2 regions of the Aurantimicrobium photophilum genome follow, and region 1 is predicted to be linked to the other one. Evidence: predicted binding sites of a transcription regulator. Region 1 holds the regulator's gene; the other holds the start of a gene.
The links. Region 1 encodes LexA, which represses DNA repair genes until DNA is damaged. Its sites were predicted from a motif close to TCGAACANNTGTTCGA; they were not measured.

Region 1 (9,139 bases):
GCTGAAATCACAGCATCTCAGACCGGCAAGACCGTTGAGCAGATCAACGCTGATGGTGACCGCGACCGCTGGTTCACCGCTCAGGAAGCTCTCGAGTATGGCTTCGTTGACCACGTTCGTGCATCCGCAAGCGACGTCGCTGGTGGCGGCGGAACCAAGACTGCGTAAGCGCCGGAAAAGATACGAGGACTCATTATGACTATTCCCAACTTTGAGAGCCGTTACGTTCTTCCTACTTTTGAAGAGCGCACCGCATACGGATACAAGCGCCAGGACCCTTACGCGAAGCTGTTCGAAGACCGCATCATCTTCTTGGGTGTCCAGGTTGATGACGCATCTGCTGATGACGTCATGGCTCAGCTTCTCGTTCTGGAGAGCCAGGACCCTGACCGCGACATCGTGATGTACATCAACTCTCCCGGTGGCTCGTTCACCGCGATGACCGCGATCTACGACACCATGCAGTACATCCGTCCCCAGGTTCAGACCGTATGCCTCGGTCAGGCAGCATCCGCTGCAGCTGTCCTGTTGGCTGCTGGTGCTCCTGGTAAGCGTCTGGCTCTGCCCAACGCTCGTGTTCTTATTCACCAGCCTTCGACCGGTGACGCCGGCCGTGGTCAGGCTTCGGATATCGAGATCCAGGCCAAGGAAATCATGCGTATGCGTGAATGGTTGGAAGAGACCCTGTCCAAGCACTCCAACCGCTCCATCGAGCAGGTCAACAAGGACATCGACCGCGACAAGATCCTTTCGGCTGCGGAGGCACTCGAATACGGTTTGATCGACCAGGTTCTCACTTCGCGTAAGAATGCAGCAATTACTGCGTAATCACGGAAAGTCACACGAAAACCCCGGCTTCGGTCGGGGTTTTCTCATTTTCTGATTGACTAACTTTGTGAAAGAAGATGAAGGGGCAATACGACAAGGCGTTCGTTTGACGTCCGTGGAACCGACTCCAAGTCTTCCTCCTCAGGTTTGGGCCAATGATGTTCAGCTCTCAATTACCCAGTACGAATGGGCAACCCCTGACGGTTTTGTTTCTCACATCGTGGAGAAGCCTGAAGACGCTGTAATTACACCAGTTCGGCTTGCAACTCGAACACTTCGTCTCACTATTTCCCCATCCGCCAAACCATCCGCGTTTGTCATCAGTTTCTTCGCAGACGCCGATGAATATGGATTTCCCTTGGTGTCGTCGGGCTTAAACATTGATTGTTTCGAATCCGACCAATGTCGCATAACTTTCGAAGATTCGTCCATGAACGTTGAAGTTGATCAAGTGGGAACATTTCGATTTGCTGTGATTCGTGTCGCGTACTTCAACGGAGCTTTGGCAACCACTCAGGAGAAAATGTTGTCTACCGCTTCGTGGGTAATGAGCTTCACCAAATAGTTGCCTTTGTTTGGGTTGATTTTCTTGCCCTCTGATTAGTGTCAAAAACTTAAGGCAAATATATTTTCTGTATTTCGGCACGCCGAGGCGTCACATCCACAGGTGACAAAGAACGTCTGTGGTTCGGGTTAGGCTCGAATGTCTAGATATTCAGACGTCTAAAGGAGTTGACCATGGCACGTATCGGCGAAAGCGCTGACCTGCTCAAGTGCTCCTTCTGTGGCAAAAGCCAGAAGCAAGTAGCTCAGCTCATTGCGGGCCCCGGCGTCTACATCTGTGACGAGTGTGTGGAACTCTGCAACGAGATCATTGAAGAACGTCTGGCAGAAGCCAACGAAGAAGGCGTCATTGCAGATTTCGATCTGCCTAAGCCCCGCGAAATCTTTACCTTCCTTGAGGAATACGTCATCGGTCAGGAGCCAGCCAAGAAGGCTCTCTCCGTAGCGGTCTACAACCACTACAAGCGTGTGCGCGCAGGGGAGGGTGTCAAGACTGCTGAAGACAAGGCCAACGAAGTTGAGATTGCAAAGAGCAACATTCTTCTCATCGGTCCCACCGGCTGCGGTAAGACGTATCTTGCTCAGACTCTTGCGCGTCGTCTGAATGTTCCGTTCGCTGTTGCTGACGCAACATCGCTGACGGAAGCCGGCTATGTTGGTGAAGACGTGGAGAACATTCTCTTGAAGCTGCTCCAGTCTGCTGACTTTGATGTCAAGCGTGCGGAGCAGGGCATCATCTACATCGATGAAATCGACAAGATCTCCCGCAAGGCAGAGAACCCTTCGATTACTCGTGACGTTTCTGGTGAAGGTGTTCAGCAGGCACTGCTGAAGATTTTGGAAGGCACAGTTGCCTCCGTTCCACCGCAGGGTGGCCGTAAGCACCCCAACCAAGAATTTATTCAGCTCGACACCACCAACGTTCTCTTCATCGTTGCCGGAGCATTTGCGGGCCTAGAAGACATCATTCAGTCGCGTGCGGGCAAGACCGGTATCGGCTTTGGTGCACCCTTGCAGAGCAAGGACGAAGCGCGCGACTTCTTTGCTGAGGTTCTCCCTGAAGACCTCCACAAGTTTGGTTTGATTCCTGAGTTCATTGGTCGTCTTCCCGTTATTGCAACGGTGTCGCCGCTGGACCGCAGTGCCCTCATCGACATCCTGACGGAGCCCAAGAATGCTCTGGTCAAGCAATACCAGCGCATGTTTGCTCTCGATGATGTGGAGCTCGAGTTTGAGCCTGCAGCACTCGATGCCATCGCTGATCTTGCTGTCCTTCGCCAGACCGGTGCACGTGGCCTGCGTGCCATCTTGGAAAACGTTCTTGGTCCCATCATGTTCGAGGTTCCCTCAACCGATCAGATTCACAAGGTCATCATCACGGCCGAATGTGTGAGCGAGAACGCGGCACCCACCATCGTGCCTCGCCTGGCTTCTGCCATCGTGGATGCGCCTGAAGAACGCACTGCCTAAACAGCACTGCTAACATTTCTATATCGCCATTACTGGTGAGTAAGCGACTGCCGAGCCCGGCCCACGCTTCGCGGATAACAATCCTGTTTATCCTTCATGCGAATTGTGCCCCGAGGAATATCGATGAGTAACGCACCAGCCACTAGCTCAACAGAGCTCAACATTGGCGTGCCCTTCTCCTTTGAGGTCTATCCACCACGCAATCCAGACCTGCGTGAAGCACTCAACAAGACCATCCTCGAACTGGCTGCCACGGGCCCCGACTTCATCTCCGTCACCTATGGCGCTGGTGGTTCCTCACGTGATGCCACTTTGGATTGCGTGAAGTTCATCCTCGCGAACACCGACGTGGAGCCCATGGCGCACCTCACGTGTGTTGCCGAGTCCTATCAGGGCGCCAATGAGCTTGTAAGGACTTTTCTCGACGCTGGTGTGCGATCATTCCTCGCCCTGCGTGGAGACCCACCAGAGGGCACTCAGGAGGGCGAAGACTTCCTTGGGGACCTCGGCAGTGCAGCAGAGCTCACACAGCTCATTCACCGAGTACAGGCCGAGCGAGAGCCTTTCGTCTTTGAAGAAGAACCCCGTTGGCATGCCGGTGCTACCCGCCTGAGCCAAAAGCGTGAATTTGTTCGCATTGGTGTTGCTGCATTCCCTAATGGGCACCCTCAGTCACGTTCAAAAACTCAAGACATTGATGTTCTGCTGGCAAAGGAAGCAGCGGGAGCCAACCTAGCTATTACCCAGCTTTTCTTCCACGCAGATGACTACCTCTCTTTTGCCCAGAAGGCCAAAGAAGCAGGCCTCACCATGCCCATCATTCCGGGCATCATGCCCGTGATCAGCCCGGGGCGACTACGTCGCATGATCGAGATCTCAGGTGAAGAAATGCCCAGTGATCTCGAGATTGCTCTCGAGATTGAGCCCACCACTGAAGGTCAGCGCGAGATCGGTGTTGAGCACGCGGTGAGCCTAGCTAAGGAGCTCATTGCCGGGGGAGCGCCAGGTATTCACCTCTATGCGTTCAATCAAAGCGGTCCGGTTGTGGATGTGCTTCGCCGTCTCCAATAATTCATAAACATAAAAAGTCCCGCACGCTGTATTCAGCATGCGGGACTTTTCGTTTGTGGGGTTAGACAGATCGAAGAACTGTCACAACCTTTCCCATAATGGTGGCGTGGTCGCCCAAGATGGGTTCGTAGTTGCTGTTGCGAGGCAAGAGCCAGGTGTGACCATCGCGCTGGCGGAAGACCTTGACGGTTGCTTCATCATCGAGCAGGGCTGCAACGATGTCACCGTTCTCTGCTGTCTGCTGCCTGCGGACCACGACGAAGTCACCGTCGCAGATCGCGGCATCAATCATGGATTCACCCTTGACCTTGAGCATGAAGAGTTCTCCCTGGCCCACAAGCTGGCGGGGGAGAGCCATGGTGTCTTCGGTGTTCTGCTCGGCTGTAATGGGACCACCAGCAGCAATCTGTCCTACGAGCGGAACCTGAACTGCTTCACCCATGGGGAACACGTTGTCAGCAACAGGTGCTGGCGTGCGGGCAGCGGTGCCCTGGCCGAGTACCTCAAGTGCGCGGGGGAGCTTGGGGTCGCGGCGGATGTAGCCACCTAGTTCAAGCTGTTGAAGTTGGTAGGTGACACTCGCCAGCGAGGAGAGACCTACTGCATCACCGATCTCCTGCATGGAGGGTGGGTAGCTGTTCTCATCAATGTAAGCAGTGATGACGTCGAGGATGAGCTGCTGCTTCGCGCTTATGCCTTTGCGTCGTTTGCTTTCGCCAGCTGGTGACTCAGTCATGGCATCTTCCGTTTCTGTTGGGTAAGTCCTGGGCTGTACGAACGTGAATGTCCGTGGCTCATGATGAACTTTTCTCAATACCGAAAGAGTATTCGAAGAATGTCAATAAAACAAACACATATTCGAAGATTCTTGAGGTTTATCCACAATCAACCTTCAATATGTACTTGACATTGAAGAAATACGAATATATCTTCGAAATATATCTTCGAATCGGGTTCTCCCGGCCGAGGGCCCGATTCGAGATAAACACCAGGAAAAGGAGAATCTCATGAGCGCAGTACTCGCATTCACCGCACCAATCCACCGTCCCGTTGAGCCTGACTACATCGACGAACCATGCAGCGCAGCTGGCAATGTCCGTGGGTCGCACCAGATTAACAACGTGACCTATGTGAACTTCCTCCCCGCAGCAGAACCCAAGACCCGTCTTCGCATTACCAAGCGTGGACGTCGTGTCCTCACCGCCGCAGTAGCACTGCCCCTCGTGATCGGCGCACTTGTAGCAGCACTCAACAGTGGTGGTGCAGCTGCTGTTGCTGAAGGCGCAGCAAACGACTTCACCTACGTGACCATCGCTCAGGGTGAAAGCCTCTGGCAGCTTGCACAGGAGATTGCCCCCAACGCAGATCCTCGCGATGTTGTTGCCGAGATTGTCTCCCTCAACCAGCTTCACGGTGAAGTGCAGGCTGGTCAGAAGATTGCGATTCCTGCCGGGTACTAAACCTTTCCTCCCTTTTCCTGCGAATGCCGGTCCCTTTTGGGGCCGGCATTTGTGTGTTTCAAGCGCCCGTAAACTTATCTCGTGACCTCATTTGAAGACCTCCCCATTCGTGATGACCTGCGTGGCTTGAAGCCGTATGGCGCACCACAGGCACATGTTCGGGTTGAGCTCAACGTCAATGAGAACACCCACCCCGTGCCACCCCAGGTGGTCATGGACATCATGGGGCGCATTCACACCGCCCTAGGGAACATCAACCGTTACCCCGATCGTGAATTCACGAATCTTCGTGTTGCCCTAGCTGAGTATCTTGGTCACGGTCTTTCTGCTGAGAACATTTGGGCAGCAAACGGCTCTAATGAGGTTATTCAGCAGCTCCTGCAGGCCTTCGGAGGTCCAGGACGCTCTGTTCTGGCATTCCCGCCCACTTATTCCATGCACTCGATCATCGCTTCGGGAACGGGAACTACCTGGATTCCTGCCCAGCGTGATGCGGACTTCGAAATCTCACCAGCCACTGCAGTTACGGCAATCAAAGAAAACAAGCCCGACATCGTCTTCTTCTGCACACCCAACAACCCCACGGGCACACCGGTGTCGTTGGAAACCATTGCTGCGGCTTATGACGCAACGGACGGCATTGTCTTCGTTGATGAAGCGTATGCAGAGTTTGCACCTGAAGGTGAGCCCACGGCGTTGACGTTGTTGGCTGGTCGTCCACGACTGGTTGTCTCTCGCACCATGAGTAAGGCGTTTGCCTTTGCTGGTGCTCGTTTGGGTTACTTGGCAGGCGATCCTGCTGTTGCTGATGCGCTACGTTTAGTGCGTTTGCCCTATCACTTATCTGCGTTGACGCAGGCGGCGGCAGAAGGCGCATTGGCACACACTCCAGCCATGCTGGCCATGGTCGAAGACATTCGCCAGCAGCGTGACCGCTTGGTTACAGAGCTGGCAGTGCTGGGATACACCCCCTATCCCTCGAGTGCGAACTTTGTACTCTTTGGTGGTGTTCGTGATCCTCAAGAAGTCTTTGAGAAGCTTCTGGCTCAGGGCATCATCATTCGCGATATTGATATGCCCAACCACTTACGTGTGACGGCAGGAACTGAAGCAGAAACAACGGAGTTCTTGAACGCACTGGCAGCCCTCGATGGCTCGATCAATGGCGCTCTCTAAGCCCTACTAAACTGGTCATATGACTACAGCACCGCGCATTGCGAGCATTTCTCGCACCACGAGCGAGTCAAGCATTGAACTTACGATCAATCTTGATGGCACGGGTGTGAGCAACATCGAGACGACTGTTCCGTTCTTCGACCACATGCTGACCGCGTTTGCTAAGCACTCTCTTTCTGACCTCACCGTCAAGGCTTCCGGTGACATCCACATCGATGTTCACCACACAGTTGAAGACATTGGTATTTCTCTTGGTCTCGCAATTCGCGAAGCACTGGGAGACAAGGCTGGTATTTCCCGCTTCGGCGACGCTCTGGTTCCTCTCGATGAGGCACTCGTGCAGGCCGTCGTGGATATTTCTGGACGCCCATTCCTGGTGCACTCAGGTGAGCCTGCTGGTTTTGAATTCCACCTCATTGGTGGTCACTTCACTGGTTCCATGGTTCGTCACGTGTTCGAAGCCATCACCTTTAATGCAGGTCTCACCACCCACATCACGGTGTTGAACGGTCGCGACCCACACCACATCGCTGAAGCAGAATTCAAGGCGTTTGCTCGTGCATTCCGCCAGGCCAAGGCACTTGACCCTCTCGTGCAGGGAATCCCCAGCACTAAGGGTGCTCTGTGACCCAAAAGTCCGTCGTTGTTTTCGACTACGGCACGGGGAACATCCACTCCGCTATCAAAGCGGTGGAGCTCGCAGGAGCAAAGGTCGAACTGACGCGCGACAAAACAAAGTGCGCTGAGGCTGATGGTCTGCTTGTTCCAGGCGTCGGCGCTTTTGCTGCCGTGATGGAAGCACTCAACGCCGTGGATGGTGGCGAGATCATTGAGCGTCGTCTTGCTGGTGGTCGTCCCGTCATGGGTATTTGCGTGGGCATGCAGATCATGTTTGCCAACGGGCTTGAGGGTGGCGTGGACACTCCAGGACTAGGCGAGTGGGAAGAAACCGTGCACAAGCTCGAGGCACCTGTTCTTCCCCACATGGGCTGGAACACCGTCGAGGTGGGCGAGAACTCGAAACTCTTCAAGGGAATCGAGAACGAGCGCTTTTACTTCGTGCACTCCTATGGAGTGACCGAGTGGAATCTCGATGTCATTCCTCCGTTCCCGAAGCCTTCAGTGACGTGGGCTGAACACGGACAGCGCTTCATTGCTGCTGTTGAAAACGGCCCTCTTGTTGCTACCCAGTTCCACCCCGAAAAGTCTGGCGAAGCAGGTATTCAGCTGTTGCGCAACTGGCTCGAGACTCTCTAACTAAAGGAATATCTACTCATGACTGCGCCCATTCTTGAGCTGCTGCCCGCTGTTGACGTTGCTGAAGGCAAGGCTGTTCGCCTCACCCAAGGTGCTCTCGGCACTGAGACTGACTTTGGTGATCCCGTTGATGCAGCGGCCGACTGGGCTCGTCAAGGCGCTGAGTGGATTCACCTCGTCGATCTCGACGCAGCATTTGGTCGCGGCGAGAACCGCGCCCTGCTGCGTCGTGTGATCACCGAGGTTCCTGGTGTGAAAATTGAGCTTTCTGGTGGTATTCGTGATGATGCGTCACTCGAGTCCGCTCTCGAAAGTGGCGCAACTCGTGTGAACCTCGGCACAGCTGCTCTGGAGAACCCAGACTGGGCAGCCTCGGCGATTGCTCGCTTTGGTGAGCAAATTGCTGTGGGTCTAGATGTGCGCGGAGAAACCCTTGCAGCACGTGGCTGGACCGAAGAAGGCGGAAACCTCTGGGATGTTCTCGCACGCCTCGAAGATGCTGGCTGCTCCCGTTATGTCGTGACTGATGTCACCCGTGATGGCATGCTCAACGGACCCAACTTAGAGCTTCTGACTGCGATTACTGAGAAGACCGGTAAGCCCGTCGTTGCATCAGGTGGCATCGCCAGCCTGGATGACCTCGTTGCACTTCGTTCACTCGTTCCTATCGGCGTGGAGGGTGCAATCGTGGGCAAGGCTCTCTATGCTCAGAAGTTCACGCTTGAGCAGGCCATCCAGGTCGCCTACAACTAGGAACAACCATGTCTCACAACCACGACGGTCATATGTTTGGTTCTTCCGACCACGCAGATTCTGCGGGGCAGCCTTGGGAAGGCCGCGAGTTTGAAGCGAACCCTTTCGCATCTGATGATGGCACCACCCCTGAGCGGCTCAAGCTAGCTCTGGATACTTTCCACGCCCTTCCTTTGGATTCCGAAGAGCGTGCTGGTCGTCACTTGAACGTCGTGGACGCAATTCGTGTTTCTCGTTTCCTTATTCCTCTCCTTGCTGAAGCAGGAGAAGTGGGCGTGAACGCGGCTGGACTTGTCGTTGACAAGACTCAAGAACTGGCCATCGTCACCGTGGCAGGGCCTAACGGTCAGAAGGTTCTTCCTGTCTTCACCTCCGTAGAGGCAATGCAGAAGTGGAAGCCTGAGGCTCGTCCCGTTCCTGTTGAAGCTCGTCGTGCTGCGCTCGCTGCTGCTGCGGACGGTGCGCAGTGGATGGTTGTGGACCCACAAAGTTCAACCGAGATTGTTCTTCGACGTCCCACGGTTGAAGCCATTGCGAAGGGCACACCCTGGGTTCCTAAT
Region 2 (9,139 bases), 510 kb from region 1:
AAGTGCACATCGTCAAAGACGAGTTCACCTGGACCAGCTGGAACATCTTTCGCATCCCGCACTTCGAGGATCTCGATGGGGGTGTCCATCACTTCGTGGAAGCGGTTCAGCGAGCTGGCTGCCTCAATAGAAATTGAAAGCATGGGTGCAATGGACTGCATCGGTCCCTTGAGCAGGGCTGCCGTGGCAAAGAACGCGATGAGAGTTCCCACCGAGACAATGCCTTGCTCAGCTTCGATGATGCCGATGAGCAACGTGATGGCAAATCCCAGGTCGGGAATCAGTAGCATCCAGAACCACATCTGGCCATTGGCCTTGCCCTTGGCAAGTTCGGTGCCGCGCAAGATATTGGCCTGCTCGAGGAATTCTTCGAGAGCTTCACCGGCTCGACCAAAAGACTTCAGCACGCGGATGCCGTGAACCGACTCTTCAATGGACGTGGCTAAATCACCCTGCTGGTCTTGAGAGTTCCTGGCCAACGTGGTGAAAGTGCGCTGGAAACGCAAGCTGATGATGATCAGGGGGAGTGAGCAGATTAGGAAGATGGCGCCCAGCACAGCATTGAAAGCAAAGAGGAGGGTGAAGCCCGCCACGAGCATGATGGTGCTCGTGACGAGCTGCACCAAGGCGAAGGAAATCCATCTGCGCACGGTGCTAATGTCACCCATGGCGCGTGAGAGCAGCTGGCCGCTTTGCCACTTGTCATGGAAAGAAACCGGAAGCTTTTGCAGGTGGACATAGATGGCATTGCGCATCTTGCCCTCGAGGTGAACGCCGGGAGCTAAGGTGATCCAGCGGCGCAGATAGATGAAGATCACTTCGGCCATACCCAGGCCGAAGATCACAGCGACACCAGGCACAATTTGTGCCACGTCGCCCGTGCTCAGTGGGTTGTCCACGAGCCAGCGCAGGGCGAAGGGAATGGTCAATGCGGTGGCTACGGCAGCTAGAGAAACGAAGATGCCGACAAAGAGGAGGGGCAGGGCGCCTTGCACGAATGGGTACACCCGACGCAGGCTGCTGAATGTGCTCAGCTGACCGCTCTGCTGCTGGGTAATTGCCACGCTGCTCCTGTGCTTCGACCTCTCAATGTACCAACTCGGGAAGTGGCACAGTTATTCCTCACGTGAGGGGAACGTCCAGTAGGCGGGACATACTCGTCGACTCGACCCTGTGAGGGAGTGGGGCCCGTTTGTATCCTAAAGACATGAATCACAATCTCCGCTTAGGCGATGAACGTCGTGATGTTCTCCAGGCAACCTTCGACACCGTGACGCAGGTCTGGGAAGGTTTCGATAAAGCACGTGAGAGTGAGCCAGAACTCACCGCCGCCACCGCGGCGTTGTTGGCAGAGACCCTGCCCGAACAGGGCATGATTCACACAGACGCTCTAGGTCAGGCTGTAGATGTCCTCGATCAGTCGCTGGCACAATCGCGCCCCCGCTTCCTGGCCTATATCGGCTCCAGCGGCCTCGAAATTGGAGCCGTGGCAGACTTCCTGGCTGCCTCCTATGACATCAACTTGGCTGTTGATGCCCGTGCCGCTTCCACCCTTGAAGTGCAAACCAGTAAGTGGTTAGGGGAGTTCATTGGTTTCCCCAATGCTCGGGGACTCTTCACCTCCGGGGGAACGGTGAGTAACATCACTGCGCTCGCCGCAGCTCGTCATCGTGCTGTTCCTGAGTCTCGTGAGATGGGTAACACCGGCCCCATGGCGGTCTATGTTTCCAGCGAAGCCCACTACTCCAACAAGCGCGCTGTGGAACTGTTGGGCCTGGGCACCCGTGCGGTGCGATCTATTGCGATTGATGAGCAACACCGCATGGTCCCTGCTGCTCTGGAAGAGCAGATCAGGGCAGATATGGCTGCTGGTGTGAAGCCGATGTGCATCATTGCCAGTGCAGGAACCACCTTGACTGGCGCGATTGATCCTCTGCGCGAGATTGCCCGCATTGCCCAGACTTACAACATCTGGATGCACGTCGATGGTGCCTATGGTGCTCCTGCTGCGGGTACGGATGTTGCTCGTGACCTCTTTGATGGCATTGAGTTGGCTGACTCGGTCACTATCGATGCACACAAATGGTTGTTTGTGCCGAAGGCCTGTTCGATTGTGCTGGTCAAGGATTACGCAGCCTTGGCAGCAACCTTTGGCCACAACGAGGCCTACATGCCGCACGAGGGTGAAGAGCCCAACCCCGTTGATGTGACGCTGGAGTATTCGCGTCCGCTACGTGCACTCAAACTGTGGCTTGGCTTCAAGGCTCATGGTGCATCAGAGTTCCGCTCTGCCATCACGAAGAACATTGAGCTGGCTCAGGAAACCTATTCACGTGCCAGCGTGAATGCGTCTTTCCGTGTTCTGCATCACCGTCCGCAACTTTCCATCGTTCCCTTGCAACACATTCCTCACGGCATGACCGACCCCGAACAGATCAGCAAGCACAACGCAGCGCTGTGTTCTGCCATAGAGAAGGACGGCCGAGTCTTCCTCTCGCCCGCTGTGATCGATGGCGAGACGTGGTTGCGTCCCTGCTTCACCAACTTCCGCACTGAGCTCAGTGACGTCGATGTCCTCTTCGAGGTCATCGAGGACCTGGGCAACAAGCGCTGAGGCAGAAGTATTCGTTCTGGCAGTGACAGACTTGAGACTATGAGTAAAGCCATTGTTGTCTCCGAGTTCGGTGACTCTTCAGTCCTGAACTACACCGAGGTTGAAGCCCCTGTTGCGGGTCCCGGACAGGTGCTTGTGCGTATGCGTGCGACCGGTGTGAACTTCATTGAGATCTACCAGCGCAAGGGCATCTACTCCATCCCGCTTCCCCACATCTTGGGTGCTGAAGGCATGGGAACAATCGAAGCTCTCGGCGAAGGTGTAACCAACCTGGAGGTTGGTCAGCGCATTGTCTTCACTGACGGCATCTCGACCTATGCAGAGTTCGCTCTCGTTCCTGCGGAGAAGGCACTGCATATTCCCGCAGGCATGGATGACCTCACTGCGGCTGCTCTTCCCTTGCAGGGCATGACCGCGCACTATCTGGCATCTTCGACCTTCCCGCTGGGACCTGAGCACACTGCCCTGGTTCATGCCGGAGCCGGTGGTGTTGGCCTGCTGCTGATACAACTGGCCAAGCTGCGCGGTGCTCGTGTGTTCACCACCGTCTCCGATGAACACAAGGCAGAGCTTGCTCGTGCTGCTGGTGCAGACGAGGTGCTGGACTATGAGGGCTTTGATGTTCGGGTTCGTGAGCTCACCAATGGACGCGGTGTTGATGTGGTCTATGACGGTGTTGGCCAGGCCACCTTTGATCGCTCACTCATGTCTCTGGCTATCCGTGGGACCATGGTGCTCTTCGGGGCAGCGTCTGGTCCTGTTCCGGAATTCGATCTGCAGCGCCTGAATTCCGGCGGTTCGCTGTTTATTACTCGACCCACACTGTGGAATTACTTGTTAACGGCCGAAGAGCGCAATTGGCGCTGGGGCGAGCTCACAGAAGCCGTGGTTGCGGGGAAACTTGACGTGCGCATTGGTGGCACCTACCCGTTGGCAGAGGCTGCACAGGCTCAAGACAACTTGGCTGGGCGCAAAACCACCGGCAAACTTTTATTACTTCCTTGAGTTAACAGAAATAAGGCAATGATGAACAAGGGCGAATACCAGATCCTGCACCGCCAGTCCACGGACTACGACAGGACTCTGCTCAGTGACGAAGGCGTTGAATCGGTCACCCTCGGTGAGCACACCTTCACTTCGGTCTCTCCTGAGGCACTCGAGCTCTTGGCCTACACCGCCTATAAGGAAATCAACTACTACCTGCGCCCAGCACACCTCGCCCAGCTGCGCAAAATCTTGGAAGACCCTGAAGCATCGGGCAATGACAAGTACGTGGCCCTAGACCTACTCAAGAACGCTAACGTGGCTTCCGGTGGTGTGCTGCCCATGTGTCAAGACACTGGCACGGCACTGGTCATGGCCAAGCGCGGTCACCGCATTCTGACCGATGGTCGTGATGCTGAATACATCACGAACGGTATTGCCAAGGCGTACCACGACCTCAACCTGCGCTACTCGCAGATGTCTCCCACCTCGATGTGGGAAGAAGTCAACACCGGCACCAACCTGCCTGCTGAAGTGGATATCTCACTGACCAAGGGCGACAGCTATGAATTTCTCTTCATGGCCAAGGGTGGTGGTAGTGCGAACAAGACCTTCCTCTACCAAGAGACCAAGGCTGTTCTGGAAGAGACCCGTCTGTTGGAGTTCCTGCGCGAGAAGATCGCCAGCCTGGGAACCGCAGCATGCCCCCCGTATCACTTGGCCGTTGTCATTGGTGGAACCTCGGCTGACTACGCAGTGAAGACAGCTAAGTTAGCCTCCACCCACTATCTCGACTCGCTTCCCACCGAAGGTGGCAAGGAGGGTCAGGGATTCCGTGACCTCGAGTTCGAACAGAAGGTCTTCGAACTGACCAAAACCATTGGTTTTGGTGCGCAGTTCGGCGGTAAGTACTTCTGCCACGACGTTCGTGTTATTCGTCTTCCTCGCCACGGCGCTTCGCTGCCGATTGCCATTGCTGTTTCCTGCTCGGCTGACCGTCAGCTCCTGGCCACCATCAACTCTGAGGGTGTCTTCATTGAAGAGCTTGAACATGACCCAGCACGCTTCATTCCTGAAACAGGTCTTGAGGAAATCGAGCAGGCTTCACCAGGTGTTCCCATCAACTTGAACCAGCCGATGGAGGAGATCCTCAAGGAGCTCTCCGCCTGCTCTATTGGCACGCGTGTGATGTTGACCGGAACCATTGTGGTGGCCCGTGATATTGCTCACGCACGCATGCGTGAACGCCTGGAGCGGGGTGAAGGGTTGCCCGACTACGCCAAGGATCACCCCATCTACTATGCAGGTCCGGCAAAGACCCCCGAAGGTCTACCTACGGGTTCCTTCGGACCCACCACCGCTGGTCGTATGGACAGCTATGTGGAGGAGTTCCAGAAGGCTGGTGGCTCCATGGTCATGTTGGCCAAGGGAAACCGCTCCTCGGTGGTGACCAAGGCCTGTGGCACCTATGGCGGCTTCTACCTCGGTTCTGTGGGTGGCCCTGCTGCTCGCCTGGCTCAAGACAGCATTCGCTCGATGGAGATCATTGACTACCCCGAGCTGGGTATGGAAGCTGTCTACAAGATCGAGGTGGAGAACTTCCCTGCCTTCGTTGTTGTCGATGACAAGGGCAATGACTTCTTCACGATGGATCAAAAGAAGCCCATTCTGCTGGGCCCCACCCGCACGGCCTAGTAGCTTCCAGACACACAAAAGGGGCGCCCATCTTATGCAGATGAGCGCCCCAGTTTTGTGTACTGGTTAGGACAGAATGTCCTCGGTCAGTGCAGCCTTTTCCTTACCCTGGACTGCAGCGACAATGAAGCCGATGATTCCAGCGATGAAGGGCAGCAGCACCAGGAACCAGCCGAGGGGGCTCAGTGCCCATGCGCTTTCAGGAAGCGATGGGTCCACGCCGTCGGCAACAGTTCCAGCCAGCAGGTTGAAGCGGCTCATCAGCAGGTACTCACCGAGTACGAGACCAATTGCTGCCAGGGCAGGAGCAATCTTGCCCTGCCATGCATTCGCACCGCTGTTCTTAGCGAAGTAAGCGATGACCGCAACGCTGACCAAGATTTCAACCAAGATGATCGAGATGGCGGTGATGGCCGACATCCAGAAGAACAGGTTGAGTACGGGGTCAAGCTGAGCCACTGCGAAGATCACGATGACAACGAGAGCAATGATCGAGGTGAGGATGACACCTGCACGAGGAGCACCCGCCTTGTTCACGTGAGCGAAGCGCTCTGACAAGATGCCACCGCGACCCATAGCGAAGAAGTAACGAGCAGTTGCGTTCTGGAATGCGAGCAAACCAGCGAACAGGCTCGAGACAACGAGCCAGCTCATGATGGTAACCATCCAGCCGCCGACGTACTGGTCTGTCAGTGAGAACAGAACAGCTGCGGGGTCAGCCAGTGGCACACCCTCGATGGATGAACGCTCAATGACCTGGTCGAAGATTGCGTTAGCGCCCATGCCGGTAACCATGGCGAAAGACACCACTGCGAAGAGTGCAGTGATGATTCCGATAGCCCAGTAGGTTGCGCGACGAACGGTCTTCTTAGGGTCGACGGATTCTTCGCCGTAGATAGCAGTTGCTTCAAAACCAATGAAGGAAGCGAAAGCGAAAGCAATAGCGATACCTGCACCGCCGCCGAAGCCACCTGCGAAGATCTGGTCAGGAGCGAAAGATGCACCAATGTTCCAGCCCTCAGGACCGCCGTTAGCAAGGATTGCAATGGCAGTGATGATGAGCGAAAGAAGTTCCAGAATCATGAGGGTGCCGAGAACCTTGGCTCCGACATCAACACTCAGAAGTGACAATGCGGTCACAAGAGCCCATGCAAGGATGCTCCAGACATACCATGGCAGTTCAAGTCCGAGGGCAGCCATCTGGCCGGAAAGAATCGCACCGAAGAAACCGTAGATGGCCAGCTGAATGGTGACATATCCCACGATGGAGATGAATGCGGACGCAACACCGGCTTTGATGCCGAGGCCACGGCCGACGTAAGCGAAGAAAGCACCAGTGTTGGTGACCTTGTGCGCCATGGCGGTGTAACCAACGCTGAACAAGAGCAGGACGATGCCCACGGCGAGGTAAGCGCCTGGGGCGGCTGCGCCGTTACCGGCGAGCATGGCGACAGGAACAGCACCTGTCATGCCCACGAGGGGCGCGGAAGCTGCGACGACGAAGAAGACGATTCCCAGGACGCCAAGACGTCCCTTCTTTAGGGAGGTGTCTTCAGCCGTTTGCGCGGTTGACATCATTGATCTCCTCATTGAGTTCATATCCATAATCGTTCGGATAGAAACGATTTTCTAACTTTCCCAATAAATAAGGTCGACGTCAAGCCAAACAGTGCATTTTCGCCTAAACGTTATGTTTCGAAAATATGTTTGTTTGGATACGAATGACCATATAATCTTGTCCTATGACTGAACTCAAAGGTTTTCTTGCGCCCAAGACCCCAACCGGGAAGAGCGCCATCATTCCCGAGATGCCGTGGCACTACTCCGGAACGCTACTCACTGTCGAGTACCTGACCGATCCTGCCAACGTGCGCGCCATTCTTCCTCCCGAACTCGAGCTTGCCGACGAAGAGCCCGGTGCTGTGGCACTGATTTGGGCTGACTGGCAGTCCTGCTCTGACGACTTCGAAGAACTTCTCGATCCCGATCGCTCGCAGTACATGGAAACCTTCGTGGTTGTCCGCTGCAAGTACGAAGGCGTCACCTACAGTCGCTGCGTGGCCATCTGGGTAACCAAGGACTTCGCTATGGCTCGTGGCTGGTTCCAGGGCTACCCCAAGAAGCTAGGATCCATGCATTCCACTCGCGTCTACAACCGAGGTAAGGCAACCCCCACCCTCGAAGCAGGCGCCAAGTTCGGTGCAAGCCTGGCCGCTTATGACCACCGTCTCGCTTCAGCAAAGGTGACCCTCACCGGTCCCGTCGAAAGCAACGGTTTCGTCAACGGTCACAAGATGCTTCACAACCGCTGGGTTCCATCGATCACCCCAGGTGCTGGTAACTCTCTTGACCAACTCATCACAATGGGTGGCGTTGACCTTGACCTCGGTCAGGCCTGGGGCGGAACCGCAGAGTTGACTCTCGGAGATTCGCAGTGGGACGAGCTGGGCTCAATCTTGCCTGTTGAGAAAATCCTGGGTGGCTACTTCCGTGAGGTTGGCACAACCTTCAACGGGGGAACCCTCGTCGCCGACCTAGGTTCAAACCCCAGCATCTAACTTTCCCTCTCGATGCGCAGAAGTACCGGTAACTATCACCGGTATCGTTGAACTGTGATTAAGCAGCCTGCCCACATCGAGAACATCCCTGCCTATAAGCCAGGGAAGTCCACCGTGGACGGCTGGGATGGTCCGGTGTACAAACTCTCGTCGAACGAGAACCCTTACCCGCCCCTTCCCTCGGTCATCCAAGCTATTACGGATGCAGCATCCACGATGCACCGCTATCCCAACATGGCAGCACCTGTGCTCACGGCAGCTTTGGCCCAGCGTCTGGGTGTGAAGGAATCAGAACTCGCCTTTGGCACGGGATCTGTCGAAGTTGCCGGTCAACTCATTCGTGCCTTCGCTGGTCACGGGGATGAAGTGATGTATGCCTGGCGTTCCTTCGAGGCGTATCCCATCTTGGTGCGCGGAGCCGGGGCTACTCCGGTGGAGGTTCCTCTCACTGCTGATCACCGGCATGATCTTCCCGCGATGATTGCGGCGATTACCCCTGCCACCAAACTCATCTTCATCTGCACGCCCAACAACCCCACCGGAACAGCCGTGGGACATGAAGAGCTGCGAGCATTCCTTGCACAGGTTCCCCCGCACATACTCGTCGTCATCGACGAAGCGTACGTGCACTTCCAGAACGATCCTGATGCTGCCCGTGGTTTGGAGCTCTACCGTGAGTTCCCCAACGTTGCAGTTCTTCACACCTTCTCCAAGGCCTACGGCCTTGCCGCTCTGCGTCTTGGCTACACCGTTGCACGCCCCGAGGTGATGGAAGGTCTTGCCAAAGTCGCTTTGCCCTTTGGCGTGACCGACATTGCTCAGGCTGCCGGTGTGGCATCACTATTGGCAGAGCCTGAACTACAGGCACGCATTGATGTTCTTCTCGAAGAACGCGCCAAGCTTGAGGCCTACCTCGCCACCACCGACTGGGACGCTCCTGCCTCGCAGGCTAACTTTGTGTGGCTTGCAGCAGGGGAAGAAACCGATGCCCTTCAGGCTCACCTGATGAGCCGCGGCATCATTGGTCGGGCCTTTAGCGGCACCGGAATCCGCATCTCAGTGGGATCCCCTGAAGCCAACGAGGCATTGGTGGAGGCACTCGGTTCGTATAACCGAGGCTAGTTCTTAGGCCTCTTCTGCCTGCTCAAGATCATCGAGGCGGGCAATGAGACCGTCGTGAACACCAGGCCACTCGTCCTTGGTGATGGAGTAGACGGCGGTGTTGCGCAGGGTGCCATTGCCCATGACCATGTCGTTGCGCAGCATGCCATCGAGTTTGGCGCCGAGC

Region 2: a site for LexA is predicted at 6,989-7,004, ahead of AURMO_RS07670 (acetoacetate decarboxylase family protein). Genes of this name have one in related genera too.

Annotation. Positions count from the first base shown of each region.
Region 1 is NZ_CP023994.1:1,021,519-1,030,657, reverse strand. It holds gene AURMO_RS05100 (ATP-dependent Clp protease proteolytic subunit) at 1-168, shown strand, start outside; gene AURMO_RS05095 (ATP-dependent Clp protease proteolytic subunit) at 196-828, shown strand; gene AURMO_RS05090 (hypothetical protein) at 935-1,393, shown strand; gene clpX (ATP-dependent Clp protease ATP-binding subunit ClpX) at 1,567-2,862, shown strand; gene AURMO_RS05080 (methylenetetrahydrofolate reductase) at 2,986-3,933, shown strand; gene lexA (transcriptional repressor LexA) at 3,995-4,669, opposite strand; gene AURMO_RS05065 (LysM peptidoglycan-binding domain-containing protein) at 4,941-5,393, shown strand; gene AURMO_RS05060 (histidinol-phosphate transaminase) at 5,475-6,569, shown strand; gene hisB (imidazoleglycerol-phosphate dehydratase HisB) at 6,589-7,197, shown strand; gene hisH (imidazole glycerol phosphate synthase subunit HisH) at 7,194-7,826, shown strand; gene priA (bifunctional 1-(5-phosphoribosyl)-5-((5-phosphoribosylamino)methylideneamino)imidazole-4-carboxamide isomerase/phosphoribosylanthranilate isomerase PriA) at 7,845-8,579, shown strand; gene AURMO_RS05040 (SseB family protein) at 8,588-9,139, shown strand, end outside.
Region 2 is NZ_CP023994.1:1,528,600-1,537,738, reverse strand. It holds gene AURMO_RS07695 (ABC transporter ATP-binding protein) at 1-1,058, opposite strand, end outside; gene AURMO_RS07690 (pyridoxal phosphate-dependent decarboxylase family protein) at 1,208-2,614, shown strand; gene AURMO_RS07685 (quinone oxidoreductase family protein) at 2,654-3,619, shown strand; gene AURMO_RS07680 (FumA C-terminus/TtdB family hydratase beta subunit) at 3,641-5,293, shown strand; gene AURMO_RS07675 (APC family permease) at 5,360-6,868, opposite strand; gene AURMO_RS07670 (acetoacetate decarboxylase family protein) at 7,036-7,851, shown strand; gene hisC (histidinol-phosphate transaminase) at 7,906-8,973, shown strand; gene AURMO_RS07660 (GNAT family N-acetyltransferase) at 8,977-9,139, opposite strand, start outside.